One region of the Roseovarius sp. B-10 genome, then DNA from elsewhere that is predicted to be linked to it. Evidence: riboswitches for the same ligand, from Rfam matches in the RefSeq annotation. Region 1 holds a riboswitch; the other holds the start of a gene.

What was found. Region 1 has a riboswitch for cobalamin ahead of AC13D8_RS01845 (hypothetical protein). Riboswitches for the same ligand answer to the same signal wherever they lie in the genome.
Region 2: another riboswitch for cobalamin. It lies ahead of AC13D8_RS18755 (TonB-dependent receptor plug domain-containing protein); the one in region 1 lies ahead of AC13D8_RS01845 (hypothetical protein).

Annotation. Positions count from the first base shown of each region.
Region 1 is NZ_JBSXOE010000016.1:76,415-81,534, forward strand. It holds gene AC13D8_RS01840 (heavy metal translocating P-type ATPase) at 1-547, opposite strand, end outside; cobalamin riboswitch at 674-874, shown strand; gene AC13D8_RS01845 (hypothetical protein) at 968-1,255, shown strand; gene AC13D8_RS01850 (DUF1127 domain-containing protein) at 1,484-1,708, opposite strand; gene AC13D8_RS01855 (L,D-transpeptidase family protein) at 2,004-2,498, shown strand; gene AC13D8_RS01860 (DUF4139 domain-containing protein) at 2,598-4,223, shown strand; gene AC13D8_RS01865 (invasion associated locus B family protein) at 4,236-4,760, opposite strand; gene AC13D8_RS01870 (asparaginase) at 4,966-5,120, shown strand, end outside.
Region 2 is NZ_JBSXOE010000042.1:219,272-224,391, reverse strand. It holds gene AC13D8_RS18760 (ABC transporter substrate-binding protein) at 1-185, opposite strand, end outside; gene AC13D8_RS18755 (TonB-dependent receptor plug domain-containing protein) at 172-1,983, opposite strand; cobalamin riboswitch at 2,122-2,330, opposite strand; gene AC13D8_RS18750 (NnrU family protein) at 2,431-3,102, shown strand; gene AC13D8_RS18745 (ABC transporter transmembrane domain-containing protein) at 3,184-4,980, shown strand; gene AC13D8_RS18740 (ETC complex I subunit) at 5,054-5,120, shown strand, end outside.

The DNA of each region.
Region 1 (5,120 bases):
TGGCGTGGCCTCCCATTTCCAGCACGAAGACCGGCAACGCCAGCACCGCCGCCAGACCCGTGCGTCGCGCCATTTTGCGCGCCTCATCTGTCTTGCGCGCTGCCGCGTTGCGCGATTCGCCGCCCTGCGCGAGCGTGGCCGGATAGCCCGCTTCGCCGGCGGCTACGGCAAGATCGCGTGCCGTGACGGCACCCTCGGCATGGATCACCCGCGCGCTTTCGGTGGCGAGGTTCACCCGCACGTCGAGCACGCCCGGCAGGTCGGCGAGCGCCGCCTCGACCCGGCCCACGCAGGATGCGCAGGACATCTTGTCCACCGAGAGCACCGTCTCGGCCTTGCGCAGGGGGTATCCCGCGCGGTCGAGCGCCGCCGCGATGTTGCGTAGCGGGACCGAGTCCGAGGTGTCAATTCGCGCCGAGGCATCCGCGAGGTTGACGTCGGCGCGCGTTACGCCCTCGACCGCGGAAAGCGCCTCCTCGGCACGCCGCACGCAGCCCGCGCAGGTCAGCCCGTTGAGGAAAATCCTGATTTGCCGTGTCCCGGTCATCCCGGCTCTCCGTTTTTCCAAGTGTCTGACCGTGACATAGAGATTCCCGCTACTGGAAGGTCAAGGGCCGTGCCGCTTTTCGATCCGCGATCTTCGCCTTTGCGCTTGCGGGCGCGGGGCTCGGTGTTAGCCTGCCTGCATCATGGTGCCGCCCCTCGGGGCGGAGAATTGGGAAGCCGGTGCGACTCCGGCGCTGCCCCCGCAACGGTAAGGGAGGGCGACGAGGCGTTACGCCACTGGGCCGAAGACAGCCCGGGAAGGTGCCTCGCGCATGGGCCGACAGCCCGCCACCCAAGCCCGGAAACCAGCCATGATCCACGTCGAATCGCGGTGGGCGATGCGGGCGTTTGTGCGTGCCCGCGCGCCATCGCCCCGCCCACTGCCCCATCCGGCCCGGGGTGCGGTCGGGGAGAACGAAGCATGACGGATTTCGACCGAATCATCGACGCCCTCGAGGAAAGCCCGGCTGAGGGTGCGCAAGCGATGGCAGCCGCGCGGCTGGGTTTTCTGGAATGGGTGTTCGCCACGCCCGGTCCGCTCACCGCGCGGATGGCGCGCGATGCGCTCGATACGCAGGCTGCCCGTGACGCGCAAAGTCCGGCGGCGCGCGCCTTCGTTGGCTGTGTCCGCGAGGCCGGTACGCCTGCCCGAGCCTGCTATGCAGGCCGCCGCGCCGCGCGGGCAAAGCGTGCACGATGGCTCAACTGACATCTCGGGGCAGGGCGGCAGAAAAGAAAAACGGCGACACCAGGGAGGAGGAGGGTGCCGCCGTTCTCTTTCGCGTCGGGCCTCAGGGAGGAGGAGGAGACCGTCAGCTATCTTTCAGGATCGTTTTCGCGACCCTGTCGTTCGGTCCCGGGCTCTTGGGAGGAGGAGAGAGAGCCCGCGACCGTCACGGATGCGCCAGGGAGGAGGAGAGGCGCACCCGTATTCCGTTCAGCGCCGTGCGCCGTAGACCGAGTCGCGCGCGACCCGGCGAATTTCGCTGCGATGCAGGCCAAGGTCGGCCAGATCGCGGTTGCTCAGCTCGGAAAGCTCGCGCACTGTGCGGCGGTAGGCGATAAAGGCTGCGGCACGCTGCGCTGCGGCGCGAACGGTGTTGCGAAGCTCGCCCCACGCCGTGCCTGCTGTGCCATATTGCGTTACGATCGACCGTGCCATGTTCTTTCCCTTGCGATCTTCTTCGCTTTAGCTGTTCGAAGCCACTCTGTTTGGCCCCGGTTGATGCAAAGATAGCCTCTTTCTGCGCATGCACAATACCAGCTTGAACATTTCTGCCATGCAGAAAACGCATGGCAGAAAGTGACCTAACGTCAGGCAAACGCATAGCTTTTCATCGCTAACTGATGCCATTCTGCGCATCCTTCGAAGATTGCGCATCGCGGCGATGCGGCATGCGCGCCATGTTCGCGGCGAAAATATCTGGATCGGGCGGCCGCACATGGTAGCAAGGGGCATGACACCAAACGACCTCGTTCTCACCCCCACCGGGCTACGCTTTGGCGGGCGGCGTTATCCCTGCACGATCGGGCGCGGCGGCATATCGGGTGCCAAGCGCGAGGGCGATGGTGCGACGCCTGCCGGCATCCATCGCATTGTCGGGATGCTCTACCGTCCCGACCGCATGGCGCGGCCCGCCAACTGGGCGCTGCCGATCAGGCCCGGCGATCTGTGGTCCGACGATCCCGACCACGAGGATTACAACCTCATGGTACGCGCGCCCTATCCGCACAGTCATGAGGTCTTGCGCCGCGCCGATCCGCTCTATGACCTCGTGATCGTGACCGACTGGAACTGGCCCCGCGCCGCGCGCGGGCGTGGGTCGTGCATCTTTGTGCATCGCTGGCGCAGGCCGGGCTATCCGACGGCGGGCTGCATCGCGCTGCGACCCGATCACCTGAGCCGAATCGCGGCGGGCATCTGCCACGGGACGCGGCTGATCGTGCGGTAGAAGGGGCCGGAACAGTCCCCGGTTCCCTGGGCGTGCCGTCGCGCTTGCGCTCTGTTCCCGAAACACCCAAGTATCACAGAAGCTGATTGGAGGTTTCCCATGCGCGGCGTGTCCCTTGCCCTTTCGCTTGTTCTTGTTGCTTCCCCGGTGCTGGCCGATGACTTGGCTGTGACCAGTCGGGTGAGCGCCGCGACCGTCTATCCAGAGGGTGCGACCGTCACCCGCGAGGCGGCGTTTTCGGCGCCCGCCGGGGAGCATGAGCTGATCCTCACGGACCTGCCGCGCGACACGCCGCTGGCGTCGGTACGGGTGGCGCTGGACGGCGCGCGGCTGGGTGGTGTGCGCACACGCGAGGACTACGTGCCACCACGGCAGGCCGAGGACGACGCGGAGGTGCAGGCCGCGCGGGCCGAGGTCGAGCGTCTGGAGGAGGCGCTGCGTGCTGGCCGTGCCGAGGTGGCCGATATCCGGCTGGAGGCCGATGCGGCCCGGGCGCGGCTGCGCTTTCTCGACGGCATCGGCAAGGCCGAGGGGCTGGCGGCGCAGGAGCCGGCCACGCTGGGCGATCTGGTGGCGATGATCGGGCGCGAGACGCTGGAGGCACGCCGCGCCGAGACCGCTGCCGAGCGCCGTGCCGATGCTGCCGAGCGCGCGCTCAAGGACCTGGTGGAGAAGCTGTCGCGCGCGCGGCAGGCGCTGGAGGCGCTGGTGCCCGAGACCGGGCCGCGCGCCCTGCTCGCCGTCGCCATCCGCGCCGACGCGGCCACCGAGGGGCAGCTCACCGTCAGCTACACGGTGCCGCAGGCGGGCTGGCAGCCGCTCTACGATCTGCATCTTGCGCGTGACGAGGGCCGGGTGCGGATCGAGCGCGGGGCCTTCGTGCGGCAGGAGACCGGCGAGAACTGGCGCGACATCGCGCTCACCCTCTCGACCCGCCGTCCGGCGCAGCAGGGCGCACCGGGCGAGATCCACCCGTGGATCCCGCGGCTCGGCGATCCCGACGAGATCCGCCCGATGCCACGGGTGAAGGGCGACGGCGCGCTGATGGAGATGGCCGCGCCCGCCGCTGCGGCCCCCGAGGCCGACATGGCGCGGCCCGAGTTCGACGGGCTGTCGGTGCGCTACGCCTATCCCGCGCCGGTGAGCGTCGCCACCGGGGCAGACCGGGTGCGGCTCATGCTCTCGCCCATCGAGGCCGACGCAGAGATCAGGGCGCGGGCGGTGCCACTGGTGGACGAGACCGCCTTCCTCATGGCACGGGTGACCAATTCGGATGAGGACGTGATCCTGCCCACGTCCGAGGCACGCTTCTATCTCGACGGGCGCTATGTCGGGCAGCGCTGGCTGCCCTTTGCCGCGGCGGGCGCGGAGATGGCGCTCTCGTTCGGGCCGATCGAGGGGCTGACGCTGAAGCGCGTCGTCAAGACGCGCTCGGAGGGCGATCGCGGCCTCATCAATCGTGCCAGTGAGCGCCGCGAGACGGTGGAGATCACCGTCGAGAACCTCACCGGCGAGAGCTGGCCGGTCACCGTGCTCGACCGTGTGCCGGTGTCCGAGCAGGACGACCTGCGCATCACGTGGAATGCGCGGCCCGATCCCGACGAGACCGACGTCGAGGACAAGCGGGGCATCCTCGCCTGGCGGTTCGACCTGGAGGCGGGTGCGCAGCGCACCATCACCCTCGATACGCAAATGAGCTGGCCCGAGGGCAAGGTGCTGCGCTGAAGTGCAGGCGGGTTAGCCGCTACAGCGCTTCTCCGCCTCTTCGACGGCGGCGGTGTAGCCCAGAAGCGAAAAGGTGTCCTTGGTCTGGGTGCCACGCGTGGAGCGGGCGGTGAGCACCGCGTCAATCCCGCGCTTCATCGCCGCGAGGATCTTCGCGTCATCTTCTACGGTGGCGGGCCATGCCCATTCGCCTTCGCTGAACAGCTCGAAGCTGTCGTCACCGATGCGCAGGTTCACGGTCGAGCCCTTTGCGAAGGGATAGCCGCCGGTGAAGGTGATCTGCCCCTGCACGTCGGCAGCGGGGCGAAAGAAGGTCATCAGCAGAATATCGCCGCGCCGCACCGCCACCACGCGGCCATCGCGGGTGTTCACTGTCTCGGTGGGGGCCGAAACCGCCCAGCATTCGCGCGGATCGGTATCTTCGAACACGCTCCATGCCGTGTTCGTCGCCACCTGATTCGTGCTCGTGTCCTGCGCAGTGGTCGCCGTCGCCGCCGCACATGCCAGTGCAAGGGCGAGGCCTCGTGCAAGTCCCATCATCATGTTCCAGCCTCCAAGCCGTCCCAGCCTCAATCTTTCGACCGGCCGCCGCCCTTTACAGGCCTGTTGTATTGTGCGACCGATCCACGTTCGACGCATCGAGACTAGCGCGAATTGGACGGGAAGTGAAAGGCGGAATTGGCGGGTCTCCGCGAATCGTGTGGCCTCTTCCCGCGCCGGGCGCGCAGACCGGAGACCACGCATGACCCACCCCGTTCCCCTTGCCGAAGTTTGGCGCGGACCGCGCCCCGAGAGCGTTCACCTCGGTCACGCCGTGATCTGCGATGCGCGAGGCGAAATCGTCGAGGCATGGGGTAACCCCGACGAGGTGGTGCTGCCGCGCTCCTCGGCCAAGAT
Region 2 (5,120 bases), on a different contig from region 1:
GAGCTGTGCGGATCGGCGGCCAGCTCGGAGACCGAGACGAGCTGTCCGGGGGCGGCCAGCATCATCGCCAACTGATCGGTGCACAGGTTGATCGACACGACACGGGCAGGAGCCGGGCCGGCGCTGACCGAGGCCCCCGCGAGCGCGAGGGCCAGGCCAAGGGCTATGAGCCTAGAAAGACGCACGCAGCCCCGCATAGGCCGCGCGGCCAGGCGTATTGAACCCGCCCGCCGTCTCGTAATCCTCGTCGAAGAGGTTTTCCACGCGGAGCAGGGCATCGACGCTGTCGGTGACCCGGTATGTGGCGTTGACGTGGAAGAGCGTGTAGTCGCCCACCTTGTTCGCCGCCGGGGCAAAGGGCGACGGCGTTACGCCGCCGATATGCTGAACCGTGAACTGCGCGTCGAGCCGGGGCGAGATCGCGGCGCCGAGGCCGATGGCCACGTCGTGTTCGGGCACGCGCGCGGCGGCGGCGCTGTTCTGCTCTGCATCGGTATAGGTGTAGGCACCGGTCAGGGTCAGGAAGGCGTTGATCGCCACCTGTCCCGAAAGCTCGATTCCCTTGCCCTTGAAATCGCCGGTCTCGAAACAGCCGAATCCGCTGGGACAGCGGGTCGAGGTGCCATCGAAGAATATCTGGTTGTCGATATCGGTGCGAAACAGCGTGGCGCGGACGAAATCGTCGCCCTCGAACCGCTTCTCGATCCCGAGATCGTAGCTTTCGCTGGTCTCGGGCTGGAAATTCGGGTTGCCGAAGAACGGGTCGAGCTGCACCAGAGTGGGCGCGCGGAACCCGTCAGAGGCCGAGGCGCGCAGGATCAAGTCCTCCTGGATCCGCCACGCAAGCGCGGCGCGCGAGGACCATTCGCCGGAAAACTCCGAATGGTCGTCGTGGCGCACGGAGAGGGCGATATCCACCGCGTCGGTGGGGGCGAGCAGCACCTCGCCCTGCACGCCGGTGATGTCGATGGCGAGGTTGAGGTCTTCTTCCTCGGTGTAGTCCGCCCCGAAATTGACCGACCAGATGCCGCCAGAATCATAGCTGCCGCGGTAGTCGATGCGCTGGCGCTCGCCTTCGAATGGCGTGGCGAAACCGTTGGAGAAGGAGGTGCGGTCGCTCTCGAAATAGCTCAGTGCCAATTCGTGGTCGAAGGCCCCGGTGGCGAGCTCGGCAAAGGCACGCGCGCCGTGAGCCTCGCTGGTGTTGAACTCGTCAAACGGTGCGGTTCCGTCGCCTCCGAACTCGTCAAACTCGGCGTCGCTGTCGATGTGGAGCGCGCTAAGCCCGGCGGCGAACGTGTCCGTGAACTGGTGGCGCAGGTAGAGATTGGCCCGGCGCGCCTCGGAGCCGTCCGGCTCGGAGCCCGCAGCGGAGGCGGAAAAGCCGTCGGTCTCTGTTCGGCTGAAGCTGAAGGCAAGATCGGTGCGGTCGGTGCGCGCGGTGAGGCCGAGAACGCCCCGGCGGAAATCGTAGCTTCCGGCCTCGACTTCGGCAAAGCCGTGGACGCCGTCCTCGGTGGGGCGTAGGCTCTGGATATTGATGACGCCGCCCACGGCGTTGAGCCCGAAGCGCGCAGATTGCGAGCCCTTGAGCACCTCGATCCGGCCGAGCCCCGCATTGGTCAGCCCGCCGAAATCGAAGCCGCCGCCGCTCGAGGCGGGGTCGGTCACGTCGATACCGTCGATGAGCACCGGCACGTAGGCCCCGCCGAGGCCGCGAATGCGCACGGTCGAGGTGGTGCCGAGTGGGCCGTTGGCCGAGGCGGAGATGCCCGGCTGGAAGGTCAGGAAATCGCCCAATCTGGCCGTGGGCGCGTCACGCACCTCCTCGGCGGGCAACACCTCGACGGTGGAGCCGCTGCGCTCGAGCGCGGTCTGGGTCTGGTTGGCGATCACGGTGATCGTGTCGAGATCGAAGCCCTCCTGTGCGAGGGCCGGGGCTGTGGCGAGAGCGCAGAGCGCGCAGGTTACGAGATATCTCATGTCATGTCCCCCAATACCGGTTGTCGGCATAGTGTTGTCCATCGGGTCGGTCGTTGGAAAAGGACATGCCTCTCCGCAGACGGTGAAAGTGCCACCACTACGGAAAAGGTCCGTTATCCACGGCGCGCCCCGCGCCCGGATAGGGTGATCACTTCGGCAGGTCTCCTGACTTGCGGGTCATCGCTTGGCCGAACCTTCCCACACCCCGCTCGGGTGCAGTGGCATTTTTCCGGCCTCGCTCACCGCTTACAGTTGCGGGGGCAGTCACGGATTTGATCCGATGATCGGATCGCACCGTATTCCCTATTACCGGGGTATTTTCCCGGACCGAAGCAGCCCCGCGTTACGCCTGAAGTCAGATTCGCGCAAGTGTAAATCGCGCTTGCCGCGCGTCGCACGCGCGCGGTATCCCTGCGCCGCCAAGTGGATTTCGAAAGGGTGCGGGTCATGGGCTGGGCCGAGTATGTGGTGGCGCTGGCGGTGTTTTTCCTCAGCCATACGCTGCCGCTGCGGCCGCGCGTGAAATCGGCCCTGGTGGCGCGATTCGGTCAGCGGGGGTTTGCGTTGGGCTACTCGGCGCTGTCGCTGGGGGTGCTTTACTGGGTGTTGATGGCGGCGGGGCGCGCGCCCCATGTGCCGCTCTGGGGTTGGGCGGCGTGGCAGAAGCATGTGACGTTGCTCGCGATGCTCGCAGCCTGCGTGCTGGCGGCGCTGGCCATCCGGCGGCCCAACCCGTTTTCCTTTGGCGGTCGTGCGGGAGCCGGGTTCGATGCCGCGCGCCCCGGCATCCTGCGCTACGCGCGCCATCCGCTGCTGGTGGCGCTGGCGCTGTGGGCGGGCGGGCATATGGTGCCCAATGGCGATCTGGCACATGTGGCGCTCTTCGGTCTTTTCGCGGGGTTCGCGATGCTGGGGCAGCGCATCGTGGACCGCCGCCGCAAGCAGGCACTCGGGCCCGAGTGGGAGCGGCTAGACGCGGCGCGGCGCGCCGTGCCGGTGTGGCCGCCGCGCCCGGCCTCGGTCCGTGGCGGTGTTGCCCGGCTGGGGCTGGGTCTTGCGGCGTTTGTCGGGCTGCTCGCGCTTCACCCGTTGGTCATCGGCGTTTCGCCCCTGCCGTGAGCCCCTGCGACCATTCGGGGCACTTGACCCCGCGCGCCGCACTCGCCAAGAACCGGTGCGAACGAGAGGGAGTAGTCGGGAATGGTGCGCAAGGCCGAGAACGGCGCCGATCTGCTGGATCGCGAGAAATCAAAGCGCGTACGCGCGCTGGCCGAGCTGTGGCCGTTCCTGCGTCCCTACCGCAAGCTGCTGGCCGCTGCCGTCTCGGCGTTGGTGCTAACCGCCGCAGTGGCGCTGATGCTGCCGATGGCGGTGCGCCGGGTGGTGGACAATTTCGGCGGCGAGGATGGCGCGCTGCTTGATCAATATTTCGGCGCGGCGCTCGTTATTGCGGCGTTGCTGGCGCTGGGCACCGGGCTGCGCTACCTGCTGGTGTCGCGGCTGGGCGAGCGGGTGGTGGCCGATATCCGCAAGGCGGTGTTCAACCGGGTGATCGGAATGAGCCCGGCCTTTTACGAGCGGGTGATGACCGGCGAGGTTCTGAGCCGGATCACCACCGACACCACACTCATCCTGTCTGTCATCGGCTCGTCCGTGTCCATCGCGTTACGCAATCTGCTGCTGTTCTCGGGCGGCATGGTACTGATGCTGCTGACCTCGGCCAAGCTGACGGGTCTCGTGCTGTTGATCGTGCCGCTGGTGGTCGTGCCGATCCTGTTTCTGGGTCGGAAGATGCGCGTACTCAGCCGCGAGAACCAGGACTGGATCGCCAACAGTTCCGGCAACGCCTCCGAGGCTCTTTTGTCGGTGCAGACGGTGCAGGCATTCACCCATGAGCGCGAGAGCCGGGCGCGGTTCGGCGATGTGACCGAACGTAGTTTCGAGGTCGCGCGCCGCCGCGTGAATACCCGCGCGCTGATGACCGTGATCGTGATCTTCCTCGTCTTCACCGGCATTGTCGGCGTGTTGTGGATCGGTGCGCGGGACGTGCGGGCCGGTGAGATGAGCGCCGGTAGCCTCGTGCAGTTCGTGATCTACGCGGTGATGGTGGCGGGCGCGGTGGCGGCGCTGTCGGAAATCTGGGGCGAGTTGCAGCGCGCGGCCGGGGCGACCGAGCGGCTGGTAGATCTGCTGCACGCAGACGACCCGGTCCGGGACCCTGCGGCACCGGTGCCCGTGCCGCAGCCGGTGCGCGGCGCGATCGCGTTCGAGGGCGTGCGCTTTGCCTATCCGGCGCGGCCCGAGACCCCGGCGCTCGACGATTTCAGCCTGTCGATCAAGCCCGGCGAGACGGTGGCGCTGGTCGGCCCGTCGGGAGCGGGCAAAACCAGCGTGATCCAGTTGATCCTGCGGTTCTACGACCCGGAGGAGGGGCGCATCACGCTCGATGGCGTGGCGCTCGCAGAGATGGCGAGGCACGAGTACCGCCAGGCGCTGGCGCTTGTGCCGCAGGAGCCAGCGATCTTTGCCGCCTCGGCGCGCGAGAACATCCGTTTCGGCCGGCCCGAGGCCAGCAATGCCGAGATCGAGGCGGCCGCCCGCGCCGCCCACGCAGATGATTTCATCGCGCGTCTGCCGCAGGGCTACGACACCTATCTGGGCGAGCGTGGCGTGATGCTGTCGGGTGGGCAGAAACAGCGCATCGCCATCGCCCGCGCGATCCTGCGCGACGCGCCCGTTCTGTTGCTGGATGAGGCTACGAGCGCGCTCGACGCCGAGAGCGAGCGCGCGGTGCAGACCGCCGTCGAGGCGATGGCGCAGACGCGCACCACGATCATCGTGGCGCACCGCCTTGCGACGGTGAAGAAGGCGGACCGCATCGTGGTGATGGACCAGGGCCGGATCGTGGCGCAGGGAACGCATGACAGTCTCGTCGCGGAAAACGGGCTTTATGCACGGCTGGCGCGGCTGCAATTCACCGATGGCGCCGCGGCCTGAGCGCGGCGAACGGTCCCTTGCCCAAGGCCCCGCAATCTGGGATAACATCTAAGACATCAGATCGGAGACGCCCATGCGCGCACGCATCTACAAACCCGCCCGGACCGCCACGCAATCGGGCGTGGCCAACACGCAGAAAT